4 regions of the Priestia sp. YIM B13551 genome follow, and region 3 is predicted to be linked to each of the others. Evidence: riboswitches for the same ligand, from Rfam matches in the RefSeq annotation. Region 3 holds a riboswitch; each other region holds the start of a gene.

Region 1 (4,260 bases), 360 kb from region 3:
TGCAAGATGATATCAGCGTCATTCGTACCTTTGTGGAGAAATATTGGCTCGGGTATGAAGTCGTATATGGTGTTCGAGACAGCAGAGAAACCGATACATTTTTTAAACGAACCACGGCAGTAGGGTTTTACCGTTTTATGAATAAGCTAGGAATTCAGCTCGTTCAAAATCACGCTGATTTTCGTCTCATGAGCAAACGTGCTCTTGGCGAACTCATGAAATATAAAGAAGGAAACGTCTTTTTACGAGGCCTTGTACCATTAGTAGGATTTCGCTCCACGGAAGTCACATATGACCGAAAAGAACGGACGGCGGGCGAATCAAAATATCCGTTAAAGAAAATGCTTGCTTTTGCATTCGATGGGATTACATCTTTTAGCGTAGCGCCGATACGCTTATTGACGCTGCTTGGAGGAGCTTCTTTTCTCTTTAGTATTGCGTTTGGTATTTATGCGCTGATTCAAAAATATTTAGATCATACGCAAATCGGCTGGACGTCTCTTATTTTATCCATTTGGCTTGTAGGCGGCCTGCAGCTAATGGGAATGGGTCTTGTCGGAGAATACATTGGCAAGATTTTTAACGAAGTGAAACAGCGTCCTAAATATGCGATTGAAAGAGATTTATATACAAAACACTCATTAGACAAACAAAAAGATTTGCTTATGCATTAATTTAAGAAGCTTCTCCTAAATGGAGAGGCTTTTTTTTGTTAAAGCGTTTATCATAATTTTTAAGTGAACAGGAAATGCTACTACTAAAATTTCTAAGGAGATCAAAATCTATGAAAAGACTATTTTATACAGTCAGCACTTTTTGTTTTGTCTGGCTTGCTTTTGCAGCCATTCATGTCAGCGCTCTTTCGATTGAGAAGCTTCCAATGAAGAAATCATCTGAACAATGGTCGGTTGAACTGACAAAAGCGAGCATGACGGGAGATAATCAGCTAAAGTGGAAAAATAACGTCTATCATACATATGGATTAACCGTTGAAAACATTGGGAAAGACGTAGAGCGCGTGCAGGTCCAAGCTTTTCGGCACGAAGGAAAAAATAAGGCGAAATACAGCTTGTTTTCTCCTATTGAAAGGTCTAACTTAAGCAAAAGCGGTCAGCGTTTTCGCTATGCGAATTTTGCTGTTCCTGGAAAAGCGGCAAGCTTAGACATCATGATCAACTGGACGGACGAACAAGGTAATCATCAAGAGCATTTTGAATTTAAATAAAAGTCTTCGCCTAGGCGAAGACTTTTATTTTGCAGGAATTTATCCTCGCATGTAGAAAACGAACACGAAAGGAGAGATCCATAATGATTGCAAAAGCTACTGAAGAAGAATTACAGGAAATTCGGACGAAATCTGCTGATGCGCTGTTTGAAGGAACAATGAAGCAGTTTCATCCGTCAGCTGAACGCGTAAATGAACTAGTTGGTAGTGCCTTTGAAAAAGGCTGTTATTATTTAGTTTCAAGACAAGAAAATAAACTCGCAGGCTGGGTTCTTATCGGCCCATCTACCGACTTCTTTTCAAAAGAAGAAATTGGCTTTATCTACGAATTATATGTTGTACCGGAATACCGCGGGCAAGGTTTAGCCAAGCCGTTAATACAAAAAGCAATTGATGAATTGTCTATCAAAGGATACCCTGAAATCAGACTCAGCGTTCATGCTGGGAATTTTGCACAGCATGTGTATCGTGACCTTGGATTTGTAGATAAACAAATATCAATGACCTTACAGGTGGTAAAACGTCCGTAACGTTGGTGAATATCAGCGAGTCCATAAAACATAAGATGTTATACACGCGATGAGGTTTGGCAGTGAAAGTAAAAGTAAATAAGTAGCCCAAACGGCTCCTTTATCTAGTACTTCAACGGCTCCTCCACCTGTATTATCTGAGGAAGGGGGATCTTCAAGCGCGTTCATAACTAAAGCTGCCGCAGCTAAAATAATTCCTCCGATGCTTCCCGTTGTTTTGACAATTGCAATATGGAAAGTAGATGAAAAAGCAATAGTAAGAAGCAGCAGCAAGCTTCCCAAAAAAGCAGATAACATATATCGTTTCATGTGCTCACCATCCTTTATGAAATCATACCATATTTTACTTCTTTTTTCTTTTTATTGAAAAGCTATTGACGTAACCTATAAAACATATTAGAATAGTCAGAAATAATTCAAAAACGAAATATTCTTATCTAGAGAGGTGGAGGGACTGGCCCTTTGAAGCCTCAGCAACCACAATTATTGAATGGTGCTAATTCCAGCATAGCCTAGCTCTGACAGATAAGAAGAGGAATCTTTTTCTATGATGAAATCCTCTTCTTAGGAAGAAACATTTCGTATAGAAAAGGTGAGGACATTGAACAGTAGACAAACAGCGTTAAGCACTGATGATTATTTAGATCTATACTTATTAGCCAAAGAAATAAAAGACGAAACGTGGCAGCAGGAAACTTTAGCCGCGCTAAAAACGCAGCAAAATCGTTCATTTGAAGAAAAACAATCCGCCCTAGTTCAAGAGATATGGGAAGATTTTAAACAGTTAAATGAAGATATTTCTTTTACGTATCGCTTGATTCAAAAAGAGCCAACTAACGAACAATTTCAGGCTAAATTAAGGCACTTGAGAGAACGGCGGATCACGCTGAGCCGTGAGTTATATTTAGCTAAAAAACAGTATGTTGAACACACGCAATAAAAAGATCCGCTTGATAAACAAGCGGTTTTTTTGCGTGAAAATGTTAGAATCGTTATATTTCGGGTAGTAAATAGATAAGACAAGCAAAGGAGGGGTAACAGTGGCCCAAGGTGTATTATGTGAAGTGAATGAGTGCATGTATTGGAAATCCGGAAATAAATGCAGTGCAGAGTCCATTTACGTTGTGAGTCCTGAAAGTAGTCACCATTTTTCTGAAACGGAAGAACCTGGCTGTAAAACTTTTGAACCCGCGAGATAAATGCTAGTTTTTATAAAAAAAGCATAAAATGAACGATGCGCTGACGGAGTTGAGTCGGCGTTTTTCTATTTTTTTAAAATACTATTGCTTAGGTGCAATAATAAATACATATTAAAATAGCAGTGTCTACGTCTAATTGTGCGTTTAAACAAAATGATAAGATAATTTTTTTGTTTTTCGACAAAAGAAAAGTGAGAGAAAGGTGATAGAATACAAATATACAGCCTAGCTGTCTTTTAGCACAAACTTATATGAAAGCGCTAACAAAAAAGGCTGTGTTCATCTCGTTTTGACAGATTGGAAAAAGGGGAGACGTTTATGCAGGGGAAAACTCAGGGGAAAGAATTGAAACGCGGGTTAGAAGAAAGACATGTGACGCTGATGTCCTTAGGAGCAGCCATAGGGGTAGGGCTGTTTCTTGGATCTGCATCTGCTATTAAATTAGCAGGACCGGGGATATTATTGGCGTACGGATTTAGCGGAATGATTATGTTTTTTATTATGAGAGCACTTGGAGAAATGGCGATTCAAAAACCTGTTGCAGGTTCATTCAGTAAGTACGCGCGCGACTATTTAGGGCCGCTTGCCGGTTATTTAACAGGTTGGAACTACTGGTTTTTATGGGTTGTAACATGTATGGCTGAAATTACAGCCGTTGGCATTTATATGGGGTATTGGTATCCAGATGTACCAAACTGGATTTGGGCGTTATCGGCGCTTGTTATCATGACAACGGTTAACTTCTTAGCTGTTAAGGCATATGGTGAACTGGAATTTTGGTTTGCACTTATTAAAATTTTAGCGATTGTATTAATGATTGCCGTTGGATTATTAATGATTGTGTTTGGAATCGGCAACGGCGGCGTTGCGACTGGTATCAAAAACTTGTGGGACAACGGCGGACTGTTCCCGAACGGATTTAAAGGCATTTTGCTGTCGCTGCAAATGGTCATGTTTGCATATTTAGGAATTGAAATGATCGGCGTTACCGCGGGAGAAGTGAAAAATCCGGAAAAATCTCTAGCAAGAGCGATTGATTCTGTCTTTTGGCGTATTCTTATTTTCTACGTTGGTGCATTATTTGTCATTATGTCGATTTATCCGTGGCAAGAAATCGGTTCACAGGGAAGCCCTTTTGTATTAACATTTGAAAAAATCGGCATTCCAGCGGCGGCTGGTATTATTAACTTTGTTGTGCTAACAGCAGCTCTTTCTTCTTGTAACAGCGGTATTTTTAGTACAGGCCGTATGCTGTTTAACTTAGCAGAGCACGGAGAAGCACCAAAAGGATACGGCCAGCTTACAA
Region 2 (4,260 bases), on a different contig from region 3:
ACTAAACATATTTTTAACTTAATTGATAGGAGGAGTACTAATGAGAATTGCTTTATTTACGGATACATTTGCTCCAGAAGTTAACGGAGCTGCTAAAACACTTTATCAATTTACTCAGTACGTCAAATCAAAGCAAATTCCCATCCAGGTATTTGCTCCTGAATTTGCTCATGATCAGTCATTTTCAACGTATGTTCACCGTTCGCCCAGCATGCCGTTTTTCCTTTATCCAAACAGCCGCTTTTCATTGCCAAACGTTCTAAAAATTAAAAAGCAGCTGCAGGCATTCAATCCTTCTATTATTCATTTGGCCACTCCTTTTACAATGGGGCTTTGCGGCTCCTACTACGGGAAAAGATTAGGTGTTCCTCTTGTCGGCTCTTATCATACCAATTTTGATGATTATTTATCTCACTATGAACTTGAAAAAATGCGTGTACCACTGCAAAAATATATGAAATGGTTTTATAAACCTGTACAAAAAATATTCGCTCCCTCTGAAGTGACCAAACAGCAGCTAGAAGAACAAGGGTTTCACAACGTAGATATTTGGTCGCGAGGAGTAAATCATAAATTATTTCATCCCCACTATGACCGCTTTGATATTCGTATTAAATATAATATAAAAAAACCCTACATCTTAACGTATGTAGGAAGATTAGCTAAAGAAAAGAACGCTGATTTTTTAATAAAAATCGCACGATCTCTACCTGATCATATCCGCCATCAAATTCACTGGGTTATTGTGGGCGACGGCCCTTTAAAAGAACAAATGCAGCAGCAAGCATCTGAGCATATGACATTTACAGGCTTCCTTGAAGGTAAGCAACTTGCTCATATCTATTCATCATCTGATTTGTTTGTTTTTCCTTCAGAAACAGAAACCTTCGGAAATGTTGTACTGGAATCTCTTGCTTCTGGAACTCCTGTAGTGGCAGCAAATGCAGGAGGAGTTAAACAGATGGTTCAGCACGGGCGAAACGGCTACCTTTGCAAACCTCACTCCTTAGAAGAATTCAGTTCGGCTATTACAGATTTACTCGATGATTTGCATCAGCGTCTTCACTTTGGCCATGCAGCGAGACAATACGCTCTTACTCAATCATGGGACGCCATTTTTCAGCATTTGCTTTCAGAATATGAAAGTGTCGTAGAAAAATCTGCTGCAGGTATTCAATGGGCATAAAAAAATCTCCGTTTTCACGGAGATTTTTTTATTATTTAGCTAAAGCTTGAGTTTTTAATGCTTCCGCTTTGTCTGTGAACTCCCAAGGAAGCTCCACATCCGTACGACCAAAGTGGCCGTAAGCTGCTGTTTGCTTATAAATTGGGCGACGTAAATCAAGCATTTTAATGATGCCTGCTGGACGTAGGTCAAAGTTTTTGCGTACTACGTCTACTAGTACTTCTTCAGAAACTTTTCCTGTACCGAATGTATCAATTGAAATAGATACTGGTTGTGCAACACCAATTGCATATGCTAGTTGTACTTCACATTTATCAGCAAGATCAGCTGCTACAATGTTTTTCGCAACATAACGAGCTGCATAAGCTGCTGAACGGTCTACTTTTGTTGCGTCCTTACCAGAGAATGCACCGCCGCCGTGACGAGCATATCCGCCGTAAGTATCAACGATAATTTTACGACCAGTTAAACCAGCATCTCCTTGAGGACCGCCGATTACGAAACGTCCTGTTGGGTTAATGAAATACTTTGTATTTTCATCAATTAACTCGTTTGGAACAACTGGATTAATAACATATTCTTTTAAGTTACGTTGAATTTGCTCTAACGTTACTTCTGGGTGATGCTGGGTTGAAATAACAATTGTATCGATGCGAACAGGTTTGTTGTTTTCATCATATTCAACTGTTACTTGTGTTTTACCATCCGGGCGAAGGTAAGGAAGAATTTCTTCTTTACGTACTTCTGTTAGACGGCGAGCAAGTTTATGAGCTAATGAAATTGGAAGAGGCATTAATTCTTTTGTTTCGTTACATGCATAACCAAACATTAACCCTTGGTCTCCAGCTCCGATTGCTTCGATTTCTTCATCTGACATTTGACCTTCACGTGCTTCTAACGCTTGGTCTACACCAGCAGCGATATCAGCTGACTGCTCGTCGATAGATGTTAATACTGCACAAGTTTCAGCATCAAATCCGTATTTTGCACGAGTATAGCCAATTCCTTTAATTGTTTCACGAACTGTTTTAGGAATATCCACGTAAGTAGAAGTTGTAATTTCACCACTTACTAAAACTAAACCAGTTGTTACGCTTGTTTCACAAGCAACACGAGCATTTGGATCCTTTGCTAGGATAGCATCAAGAATTGAGTCAGAAATTTGGTCACAAATTTTATCGGGATGTCCCTCTGTAACAGATTCTGACGTGAACAGACGACGTTGTGTTGACATCAGTTTTCCTCCTTATAAATACGATACATTGTGATACGGTACTCATTCCCTTATTTTCACTACACGTTAAAAAATATAAAAAAACCTTTCCTTGTATCGAGGAAAGGTATCAAATTCTACATAAGCCTTTCACTCTTATCGATCAAGGTTGTGCCCTTGCATCAGGTTAGCACCTTATCGTCTACACAAAAAAATGACGATGGTTGCTGGGTTTCATAGGGCCTGTCCCTCCACCAGCTCGGGATAAGAGAGTATCCGTTCAAGGACATATAATACATGAAAAAGCGCTTCACTGTCAACAACATTCAAATGGAAATCATCTCTTTATGTTTGAATCTGTTTTAATGTAACATACTCAAATTCCGAAATAGTACATCTTATTAAGAATCATCACTAAGTTTAGTTAATAAGACAGATCAAAATGAGGCTTTCACTTAAAACAGCTTCACTTTTTTCGCTCCTATCACATATACATGTGTCTAAAATAGGTATAACGTACATTTTTTTATAATACACAAACATTTTTAGTTAAATAGTATAGAATAATTAAATAAATGTGTTATACTAATTATAAATTTCAAACATTAATGAATAAATAATAGCTAAAAAAGGAAGGTAGTGCACATGAGTACTGTTGATATGTCTATCGAATTAAATGGTTTGCTTCAATTAAAAACAACAAAACACCAATTATCTGTTCCACAACTTGTTGAAAAAATTCTAGCTCGACGCGAAGGAACGCTGACTTCTACAGGTGCTGTGTCAGTCGAAACCGGAAAATATACAGGTCGCTCTCCTTTAGATAAATTTATTGTAAGCGATGCTGTGTCTTCAAAAACGGTTGAATGGGGACCTGTCAATCAGCCAATTTCTGCTCAGCGATTCGATGCGCTATACAAAAAAGTCTTAACCCACTTAAAGAAGCAGGATGAACTTTTTGTTTTTAATGGATATGCTGGAGCTGATAAAAAGTATCAGTTACCAATTCAAGTAGTTAATGAATTTGCATGGCATAACCTATTCGCTCAGCAGTTATTCATTCGCCCTTCAGCCGAACAAAAAACAAATGATGATGTGAAGCCGTTTACAATTGTAGCAGCTCCAACGTTCAAAGCTGATCCTGAAACAGACGGGACGAATTCTGAAACCTTCATTATTCTTTCGTTAGAGCGACGCATCGTGCTAATTGGAGGAACTGAATACGCTGGTGAAATGAAAAAATCTATTTTCTCAGTCATGAACTTCTTGCTTCCTCAAAACAATATTCTATCCATGCACTGTTCTGCTAACGTAGGAGAAGAAGGTGACGTTGCATTATTCTTTGGTTTATCTGGAACGGGTAAAACAACGCTTTCTGCTGATGCAAACCGTCGTTTAATCGGAGATGACGAGCACGGTTGGTCAAGCTCCGGTGTATTTAATATTGAAGGAGGATGCTACGCGAAGTGCATTCAGCTTTCCGAAGAAAAAGAACCGCAAATTTTCAATGCAATTCGCTTCGGCGCCGTACTGGAAAATGTAGTGTTAAATCAAAATACGAAAGTAGCAGATTACAATGATAATAGTTTAACAGAGAATACTCGTGCCGCTTATTCAATTGACTCTATTGATAATACGGTATTGCCAAGCGTTGCTGGGCACCCTACAGCTATTGTCTTTTTAACTGCTGATGCCTTCGGCGTCTTGCCTCCAATCAGCAAGCTTACAAAAGAACAAGCGATGTACCATTTTCTGAGCGGATACACTAGTAAGTTAGCTGGAACAGAGCGCGGCGTAACATCGCCACAGGCTACTTTCTCTACATGCTTTGGTGAGCCTTTCTTACCCCTTGCTCCAACAA
Region 3 (4,260 bases):
TCATACGATACATCTCCGTAAATAAGCGGCGGCTTCACGCAGCGAGAACCGTAAGATTGCACCCAGCCAAACTTCGTAAACTGAAAGCCTCCTAATTTCTCACCGAAGTATTCGACCATGTCCGTACGCTCAAACTCTCCGTGCACAAGGACATCTAAGCCGATGTCTTCTTGAATTTCAATCCATTTTTTTATTTCCTCGTTAATGTACGCTTCATATGCTTCATCGCTTAACTCGCCTTTACGCCATTTTAAACGCTCTTTTCGCACTTCTTTTGTTTGCGGAAAGCTTCCAATCGTTGTCGTTGGAAGAAGCGGCAGTTGAAACGCTTCTTGCTGAACGCGTTGACGTACGTCAAACGGCGCTTGTCGCGCTGCTTTATAGCTGTGCAGCTGCTTCAGCTCTTTTTGCACGTCTTGATGATTTCGAAAAGATGAACCATTTAATGCTTGAATCGCCTGTTTGCTTACGTTTATTTCTTCTTCTATCGACTCTTTTCCTTGCTGCACTGCTTTTGTTAAAAGCGTGATTTCCTTTAGCTTTTCATCTGCAAAAGAGAGCGCATTTTTCAATACTGGATCAATGGTTTCTTCATTTTTCACCGTGACAGGAACATGTAATAAACTTGATGAAGGCTGCAGAATCAAACGGTCTTTTGATACGGCTTCTTCAATTTCACTAAGCGTTAAAAGCTGTTCGTCCAAGTTTTCACGCCAAATGTTGCGTCCGTCAATCACTCCCGCAGCAAGCACTTTATCAGTTGGAAAACCATATTTATTAAGCGCAGTGAGATTTTCGCCTCGGTCATGCACAAAGTCTAAACCGATTCCTTCAACAGGAAGAGACACAACTTCTTTGTAGTGATCAACGCTGTCAAAATACGTTTGCAAAATGACTTTTACATTCGGTGCCGCTTCCTTCAAAGTTTGATAGACTTCTGTGTAAAGCGCCAGGTCTTCTTTTGATAGCGTTGTAGATAAAATTGGCTCATCTATCTGCACCCACTCTACTCCTTCTGCCTGCAGCTCCGCTAAAATAGTTGCATAAAGCGGAACAAACTGTTCAACTACTTCTTTAAACTCACTTTTTTTATATCCTTTTGACAGCTTCACAAATGTTACTGGACCTAGAATAACGGGCTTTCCTTCAATATTCAGCTTTTCTTTTGCTTCTTTGTAAAACTGAAGCGGGCGATTTTCTACAAGTGCCGGCGTACATTCCTCAAGCTCCGGTACGATGTAGTGATAATTTGTGTTAAACCATTTTGTCATCGTAGAGGCTACCGCACCTTTTGTTCCTCGGGCGATGTCAAAATACGTTTCAAGCGATACCGGTCCTCCGTCATACTCAAAGCGCTTTGGCACTAGACCGAACATAACAGCTGTATCTAACACGTGGTCGTATAAACTGAAATCGCCGACTGGAATTAATTCAATTCCTGCGTCACGCTGTTTTTTCAGATGCCCTAGACGAAGAGCTTCAATTTCTTGAAGAAAGATATCTTTCTCCAGCTTTCCTGCCCAAAACTGCTCAAGCGCTTTTTTCCACTCTCGTTTTTCACCAATTCTTGGATAACCTAAGTTTGAACTTTTTACACTGCTCATTTTTTCCACTCCCTGTATATTTTTTTATCGGTAAACTAAAAAATCTCCCTTTTCGAAATGAAAAGAGAGATAATACGCATACTTAACTAGAGTTGAGACAGCCTGTTTTTCTCAACACGTATTCCTCACTCCTCTCTATATCCCGTAGAGCTTAAGTGCATACAACAGGCAGGTCTCCTGACTTAGGTTCATCGCTTCCTATCCCTTCCCATTTCAACATGAAACAGTGGTTAATAAGTTGCTCCCCATTACAGTGGCGGGACCGCGCCGGCTTTTCACCGGTCTTCCCTTTTAAGCTGCGTACATTCGTTACACAGCACCTGATGCATTTTTATAAAATTGTCCATTCAAAACATATTCACATAAAATAAAAAGCCTCTCTATCACGAATAGAGAGGCATAGTATCTATGAAATCCTCTCTTATTTTTCAAAGCTGTACGCTTTGCAGGATGTAGCACCTTTTCAACAAGAATGTTAAATGGTTGCCGGGCTTCACAGGGCCAGTCCCTCCGCCTCTCTCAATAAGAGTTTTAATTGTTTATAATATTTTGAATGTAGAGTCATCTTAACACCTTAGATTTATGTTGTCAAAAGAAATTTCAAAAAAATTAGTTTTTAGGAGGCGTTGACGCTAATTTTTGCCTTAACAATTTGTAATCGTCTTTTCGGTGCGTTTCAATTAAATCTTTGGCTCCCTGGTGATATCCTGACGAATAAATATACTCTACCGCTGTTTCGATAAGCTTTCTTTTTTCTTCGGCACACTCCCGGTCCATTAAGGGGAACAGTCTACCTAAAAGGTCATTTAAATCTTCCTTGATAAAACGATCAAGTCCTTCTTGCATCTTTTCGTTTGCCATGATTGCTCCTCCATTTGCTGTGTATGTTCTAAGCCTCTATAAACAGGCATTTCACTGTAAATTTTAAGATAAAGTTAAGTCATTAAACAGTATATCAAGTGAATGTTTTTCTTCAATTACATATGTAATACAAATATATGACAAATATAGAGAATATATCATCATTCATTATCTATTATAACGTTTGACTGAGCCTTCTGCTACAAGGTTTCTGTAAACATTATGCATAATCTTCCAAAAGTCTGCCTGTGAATTACGGGCAGGCTTTTGGCTAAACATAGCTTTCTATTCTCTTGTTTTTACAAACAATTTCTTCGAGGTCGTCCAAAATCCTTCCAAAGAAGAGGTCCTAATATGTTGTACCTGCTTACAAAAAACTCCGTAAAATTATAATTATTTAAAATTAAAGGCGGCTCAAAATCAAGAGGAGCACCGGCGCCTCCTGACAATACAAAATCAGTGCCTCTTCCAAGCGTAAACGACCCGTTTCTGTTTTTTCTAATAAACTGCTCGTCATATGCATGCACATGGCTGACTAACACTTTTTTCACGCGGTGTTCTTGAATTAAATCAAAAAATTCTTGACTTTGAGGAGTCGTTACAGGAAACCCTTCAAGATTTGACCACCGGCCAATATTTGGCTGCGCATGCATGGCTACGATGGTATTACGAGGAGCATCCTCTAGCTGCTGCTCTAAATAATTCAGCTCTCTATCTGTAAATCCATATATTTTATTCTTGGGACTGATGACATTATTTAATGCGATGCACCGAAAGTTAAAGACAGGAATATCAATGACCCAGTGTACTTTTCCGATAGTGGCTCTGAAGTTTTCGAGATTGCTTTCACCAAGGTACAGTTCATCATGATTCCCTACGCATACAAACATAGGAATGTTTGGTGCGATTTTTTCGACAACCTTAACAAAGTGCTCCAAATACTCTTTTTCCCCTGTATAGACGGTGTCTCCCCCATGAATAATAAACAGCGGGTTCAATTCCACCGCCTTTTTTAATACAAGCTCAAATTCACCGTTCATCGTGTAACAATTATCGTTTGATCCGTCACCTCTACTGTCACCCATAAAAACAAAGTTAAATGGATCGGATTTAATTGTTTAATTCTTTGCTTTAATAACTTTTCAGAACGTTCATGAAGCGTCAAATTCATCAACTAGTTAATCCCCCTATTAATAAGTAAACAAGCTTACTTGTTTATATGAGAATTTGTTGACGAAGGTCACTACCTTCTTGTAAGCAGAACGCACATTTAGCTTTCGTTTTAGAAATTGCTAGTTATGAATATCTATTAAAGTCCACTCTATGATAAGCTAACCTATCTTTCCATTTTATTAGGCACTAATATGACAGTGTAAAAGCTGAAATCTCTATATCTACTAATAAGAAAGAGGCTGGGGACGAACAAAGGCCGACATGTGCTGAACCGCTTGTTACCCCACAGTTGATTTCCGTGCAAGGCTTCACTTTCCGCGGGCGTCCGATGAGCCTCCTCGTCGCTTGTGCTCCTGCGGGGTCTCATCTGTTCCGCTTTTCCCGCAGGAGTCTTCGCCTTGCTCTCCAATCAACTGCTAGAAGAAACGAAACAGATGAAACCTGCGTTCACCATAAAAAAACGAACCACTAATCAAACACTTTGATTAGTGGTTCGTTTTTCACTTCAGCTAAAATACTTTTATCTCAGCACCTTACATTTAAAACATTACGACAATCAAACATATTTATTACGCTCAACCGGACTTAAAGACTTCCTTGCAGAACGAGCTGCCATGTCCAT
Region 4 (4,260 bases), on a different contig from region 3:
CTCTTTTACCGCTTCAGCCAGTGCTTTAATATGAGCAGGCGTTGTACCACAGCATCCGCCTACAAAGTTCAGCCAGCCTTTATCAGCAAACCCTTTAATTTTTTGAGCAAGCAGCTCAGGGGATTCATGATAATTGCCTTCTTCATCCGGAAGTCCAGCGTTTGGATAACAGCTAACTGCTGAAGTGGCTAGGTCTGAAAGAGAGCGAATATGATCCGTCATAAATTCAGGGCCTGTCGCGCAGTTAAGTCCGACTGAAAGAGGCTTCATGTGTTCCAGTGATAAGTAAAAAGATTCGATATCTTGACCAGCGAGAGTTGTTCCCATAGGCTCAATTGTTCCTGAAATCATAATAGGAACTTCGGTTTTTAGTTTTTCAAACGCCGCTGTAATCCCTAGAAACGCGGCTTTTACGTTCAGCATGTCTTGACAGGTTTCGACTAAAAGTAAGTCAACGCCGCCGTCTAACAAACCCCGAACTTGCTCTTCGTACGATTCTACTAACTCAGGGAATGTAATGCCTCCGGTAACAGAGAGAGTTTTAGTGGTAGGACCGATAGCTCCAGCTACGAACCTAGGCCATTCGGGAGTTGAATATTTATCGCGGGCTGCACAAGCAAGCTTCACAGCTTCGATATTCAATTCATAAGCCAAGTGACCTAAATCGTATTCATCAAGTACGGTAGATGTTGAGCCAAACGTATTGGTTTCAATGATGTCGGCACCTGCTGCAAAGTACTCTTCATGAATGCGCTGAATCACATGAGGCGCTGTTCGAGTCAAATATTCGTTACAGCCTTCATATTCTTCGCCGCCAAAATCTTCAGCGGTTAAATCAGCATCTTGAATCATCGTTCCCATTGCTCCATCGATGACGAGTATTCGCTTCTTTAGTTGTTGTTCGATAAGTGAGCTCATTTATATCTTCCTTTCTGATGTAACAAGTTGCTTGTCATGAATATAGCGTGTTAGAATCTCGGTCATTTCATAGCGCATAAACGGCGTAATTAAGTAAATACCGTCAAATAACTCATATGCTGTATCAATTAAGTTTTTTGCAATCGCAAGACCTTCGACTTCACCGCGAATCCGGTCATTTCCCGTTGCATCCATGCGTTCTAGAATATCTTCTGATAATTTAATTCCAGGTACTTCATGGTGAATAAATCGAGCATTTCTTGCGCTTGTTAACGGCATGATCCCGATGTATACCGGTGTTGTTAAATGTTTGGTTGCTTCATATACCTCTTCAATTTGCTTAGTTGAATAGAGAGGCTGAGTAATGAAATAGTGAGCCCCGCAGTCGATTTTCTTTTCCAAACGCTGAACGGCTCGGTCTAAGTGACGCACGTTTGGATTAAAGGCAGCTGCGATGGAAAAATTGGTTTTTTGACCAAGCGGTTTACCGGAATAAGATAGTCCTTCATTAAACTGAGCGATTAAACTAATCAAGTCAAATGAAGATAAATCGTAGACCGAAGTGGCGCCAGGGAAATCGCCAACTTTTGACGGATCACCGGTAATTGCAAGCACTTGATTCATTCCTAGCGTATGAAGTCCCATTAAATGAGATTGAAGTCCAATTAAATTTCGGTCGCGACAGGTAATATGAATAAGCGGTCGTGCTTTTGTTTCTTGCTGCATCAGTGTTGCCATTGCCAAGTTGCTGATGCGAGGTGAGGCAAGAGAATTATCAGCTAATGTAATAGCATCTACGCCGACTTTATCAAGTGCTTTTGCGCCTTCTAAAAATTTCGTCGGACCAAGCTGTTTAGGCGGATCTAGCTCGACGATAACCGAGCGGCGCTTCTTCACAATTTCATGCATATGAGGTTTATCCTGCTGCTCACGCTCTTGAACCGTAACGGCTGGTCTCATTTTAACGACTTTGCTTGTAATCGGAGGCAGGTCTTTTAAGGCAGATGACATTGCGCGTACGTGAGCTGGTGTTGTACCGCAGCATCCTCCAATTAAGCGAACCCCTTGTTCGCGGAATAAACGCGCGCTTTCTACAAAGTAGTCTTCATTAGTTTCATATTCCAGCTTTCCTTCCACATACGCCGGAAGGCTGGCATTAGGGTAAGCAGATAAGAAAGCACGATCAGGAAGCGGTACTTCTTCAAGAGACTGAATCATATGATAAGGACCTAAGCGGCAGTTTAGCCCGACAACATCTGCTCCCAACGCTTCTAATTCTTTTAATGCATCTGCTAAAGGACGGCCATCTTGCAGCACGCCAATATCATGCAGGGAAACGTGGGTAATAATAGGCTTATCCGTTTCTTTTCTTGCCAGTGTAAGAACGGTCTTTAATTCTTCGAAATCATAGTATGTTTCAAATAAAAGGCCATCCACGCCTTCATTTAAAAGCCAAAACATTTGTTCACGAATGCTTCGCTTAACCTCTTCTAAACTAATAGCGTTTTTTTGGAAAGAACGAATTCCGCCGAGTGTACCAACCACGTAAGCCTTATCTTTTGCAGCTTGTTTCGCTAATTTTACACCAGCAACATTGATGTCTTTGACTGAATCTTCTAATCCATAACGGGCAAGTTTTTGATAATTAGCAGCGTACGTATTTGTTTGAATAACGTTTGCACCAGCTTCTACATAGGCTCTGTGAATACGAGAAACCTCTTCTGGTTTGGTGATGTTTAGTTCTTCAAAACAGCTGTCAATACCGTGTGAGTAAAGGAGGGTACCAGTGGCACCATCCCCAATTAAAATTTTAGACTTTAAATCTTCAAGTAACCCCATGTCAAAACCTCCTTAAATTGTTCCGCTTCTATTTCACGAGTGATTCGTTTTATGCAATATGCCGATAAAATAGAAAAAGTCTTCTTAAGAAGAAGACTTTTTTCGCCTTCTTATCTTCCAAGCAATAAATTGCTTGCTGGATTTAGCACCATGTCTCTAACGACTGGTTGCTGAGGTTTCAAAGGGCCAGTCCCTCCACCTCTCATGATAAGAATCAATTGTATATAATTGAAACATATTTTTTTAAATAGAAAGAATACTTATTTAATAATTTATCTGATTTTTAGAAATTATACAACAGTAAATTGTGAATTTCCAGCAAATATTGAGGGGAATTTAAAAGCTAAAGGGAAAATATCCGTATATTTTGTTTAAAAATGACTGTTATGTTAGGGGTTAAGGAGTTTTTTGTGAGAAATACAAAAAGAAAATGAAAAATAAAAAATAAACGAAAAGGCACAAGCGCTGGGATATGCGTAGATTTACACATAAAAAGGCTCGTCTTTTTTTAATCGTTTCTACATATAGTGAACTATGAAGGGTAGAAGGGTGATGGGCATGAAAAGGTGGAAACTCACGCTGCAGGTTGCTGCTACGTATGTAGGCACCGTTGTAGGAGCCGGTTTTGCAACAGGCAAGGAAATCGTTCAATTTTTTACACAGTACGGGGAACTTGGAATGGTCGGAATTTTGGTCAGCGGCTTGTTTTTTATTTGGCTAGGTTCAAAAATGATGCTGCTTTCGCACGCAATTGGGGCTTCTTCTTATCAGCAGCTTAATACATATTTATTTGGTGATGTGCTTGGAAAAGCGGTAAACGGTGTAATGATTGTCATTTTATTTGGAGTAACTTCAGTCATGCTAGCTAGTACGGGGGCAATAGGAAAAGAGCAGTTTGGACTGTGGCCTCCTGTTGGGATGATTTTTACAATTGTTTTAACTTATATATTTATCGCAAAAGGAATTAACGGTATTTTAATGGTTAATTCTCTTGTTGTGCCGATGATGCTTTCATTTGCTTTTATCATCTTTGTGCCAAATATCAGCTATTTCTCACTGATTCAAACGAAGCCGGATCTAACGCTCGTCACGCAGTGGAAGTGGGCGGTTAGTCCCTTTTTATATATTTCCCTAAATCTAGCTTTGGCTCAGGCCGTTTTGGTTCCATTAGGAAGCTCCGTGAAAGATAGGAGCGTGATTAAAAAAGGGGCCGTAATAGGAGGGTGTGTACTTACGTTTATGCTTGTTTCTACTCATCTTGCCCTTTCCAATTTGCCTTATTCATTTCAACTTGATATTCCGATGAGTGCCGTTGTTAAAAATATCTCAGCGTGGGTGAATGTTTTATTTACGGTAGTTGTGTTAGGCGAGATTTTTACTACATTGATTGGAAATGTATTTGGAATCGCTAAGCAGCTTCAGTCATTTCTTCCCCTGAATGACAAACAAGCTTTTGCGTTTATTATCTTGGCCTGCTTTATTATTGGGCAATTCGGATATGCC

What was found. A riboswitch is a leader RNA that binds a small molecule or an ion and turns the genes downstream of it on or off. The one in region 3 is predicted to bind S-adenosylmethionine.
Region 1: another riboswitch for S-adenosylmethionine. It lies ahead of ACFX4N_RS14400 (hypothetical protein); the one in region 3 lies ahead of metE (5-methyltetrahydropteroyltriglutamate--homocysteine S-methyltransferase).
Region 2: another riboswitch for S-adenosylmethionine. It lies ahead of metK (methionine adenosyltransferase); the one in region 3 lies ahead of metE (5-methyltetrahydropteroyltriglutamate--homocysteine S-methyltransferase).
Region 4: another riboswitch for S-adenosylmethionine. It lies ahead of ACFX4N_RS08295 (bifunctional homocysteine S-methyltransferase/methylenetetrahydrofolate reductase); the one in region 3 lies ahead of metE (5-methyltetrahydropteroyltriglutamate--homocysteine S-methyltransferase).

Annotation. Positions count from the first base shown of each region.
Region 1 is NZ_JBHZOX010000002.1:926,503-930,762, reverse strand. Features, by position in the region: gene ACFX4N_RS14420 (glycosyltransferase family 2 protein) at 1-674, shown strand, start outside; gene ACFX4N_RS14415 (hypothetical protein) at 785-1,225, shown strand; gene ACFX4N_RS14410 (GNAT family N-acetyltransferase) at 1,309-1,755, shown strand; gene ACFX4N_RS14405 (hypothetical protein) at 1,768-2,064, opposite strand; SAM riboswitch class I at 2,186-2,287, shown strand; gene ACFX4N_RS14400 (hypothetical protein) at 2,357-2,695, shown strand; gene ACFX4N_RS14395 (DUF1540 domain-containing protein) at 2,796-2,954, shown strand; gene alaP (alanine permease AlaP) at 3,273-4,260, shown strand, end outside.
Region 2 is NZ_JBHZOX010000004.1:37,042-41,301, reverse strand. Features, by position in the region: gene ACFX4N_RS19930 (phosphatase PAP2 family protein) at 1-22, shown strand, start outside; gene ACFX4N_RS19925 (glycosyltransferase family 4 protein) at 41-1,186, shown strand; gene metK (methionine adenosyltransferase) at 1,218-2,420, opposite strand; SAM riboswitch class I at 2,553-2,670, opposite strand; gene pckA (phosphoenolpyruvate carboxykinase (ATP)) at 3,045-4,260, shown strand, end outside.
Region 3 is NZ_JBHZOX010000002.1:568,620-572,879, forward strand. Features, by position in the region: gene metE (5-methyltetrahydropteroyltriglutamate--homocysteine S-methyltransferase) at 1-1,604, opposite strand, end outside; cobalamin riboswitch at 1,755-1,943, opposite strand; SAM riboswitch class I at 2,023-2,133, opposite strand; gene ACFX4N_RS12275 (hypothetical protein) at 2,214-2,465, opposite strand; gene ACFX4N_RS12280 (metallophosphoesterase family protein) at 2,765-3,550, opposite strand; gene ACFX4N_RS12285 (hypothetical protein) at 3,502-3,639, opposite strand; gene ACFX4N_RS12290 (sugar porter family MFS transporter) at 4,195-4,260, opposite strand, start outside.
Region 4 is NZ_JBHZOX010000001.1:1,628,935-1,633,194, reverse strand. Features, by position in the region: gene metH (methionine synthase) at 1-918, opposite strand, end outside; gene ACFX4N_RS08295 (bifunctional homocysteine S-methyltransferase/methylenetetrahydrofolate reductase) at 919-2,757, opposite strand; SAM riboswitch class I at 2,865-2,971, opposite strand; gene ACFX4N_RS08290 (YkvI family membrane protein) at 3,316-4,260, shown strand, end outside.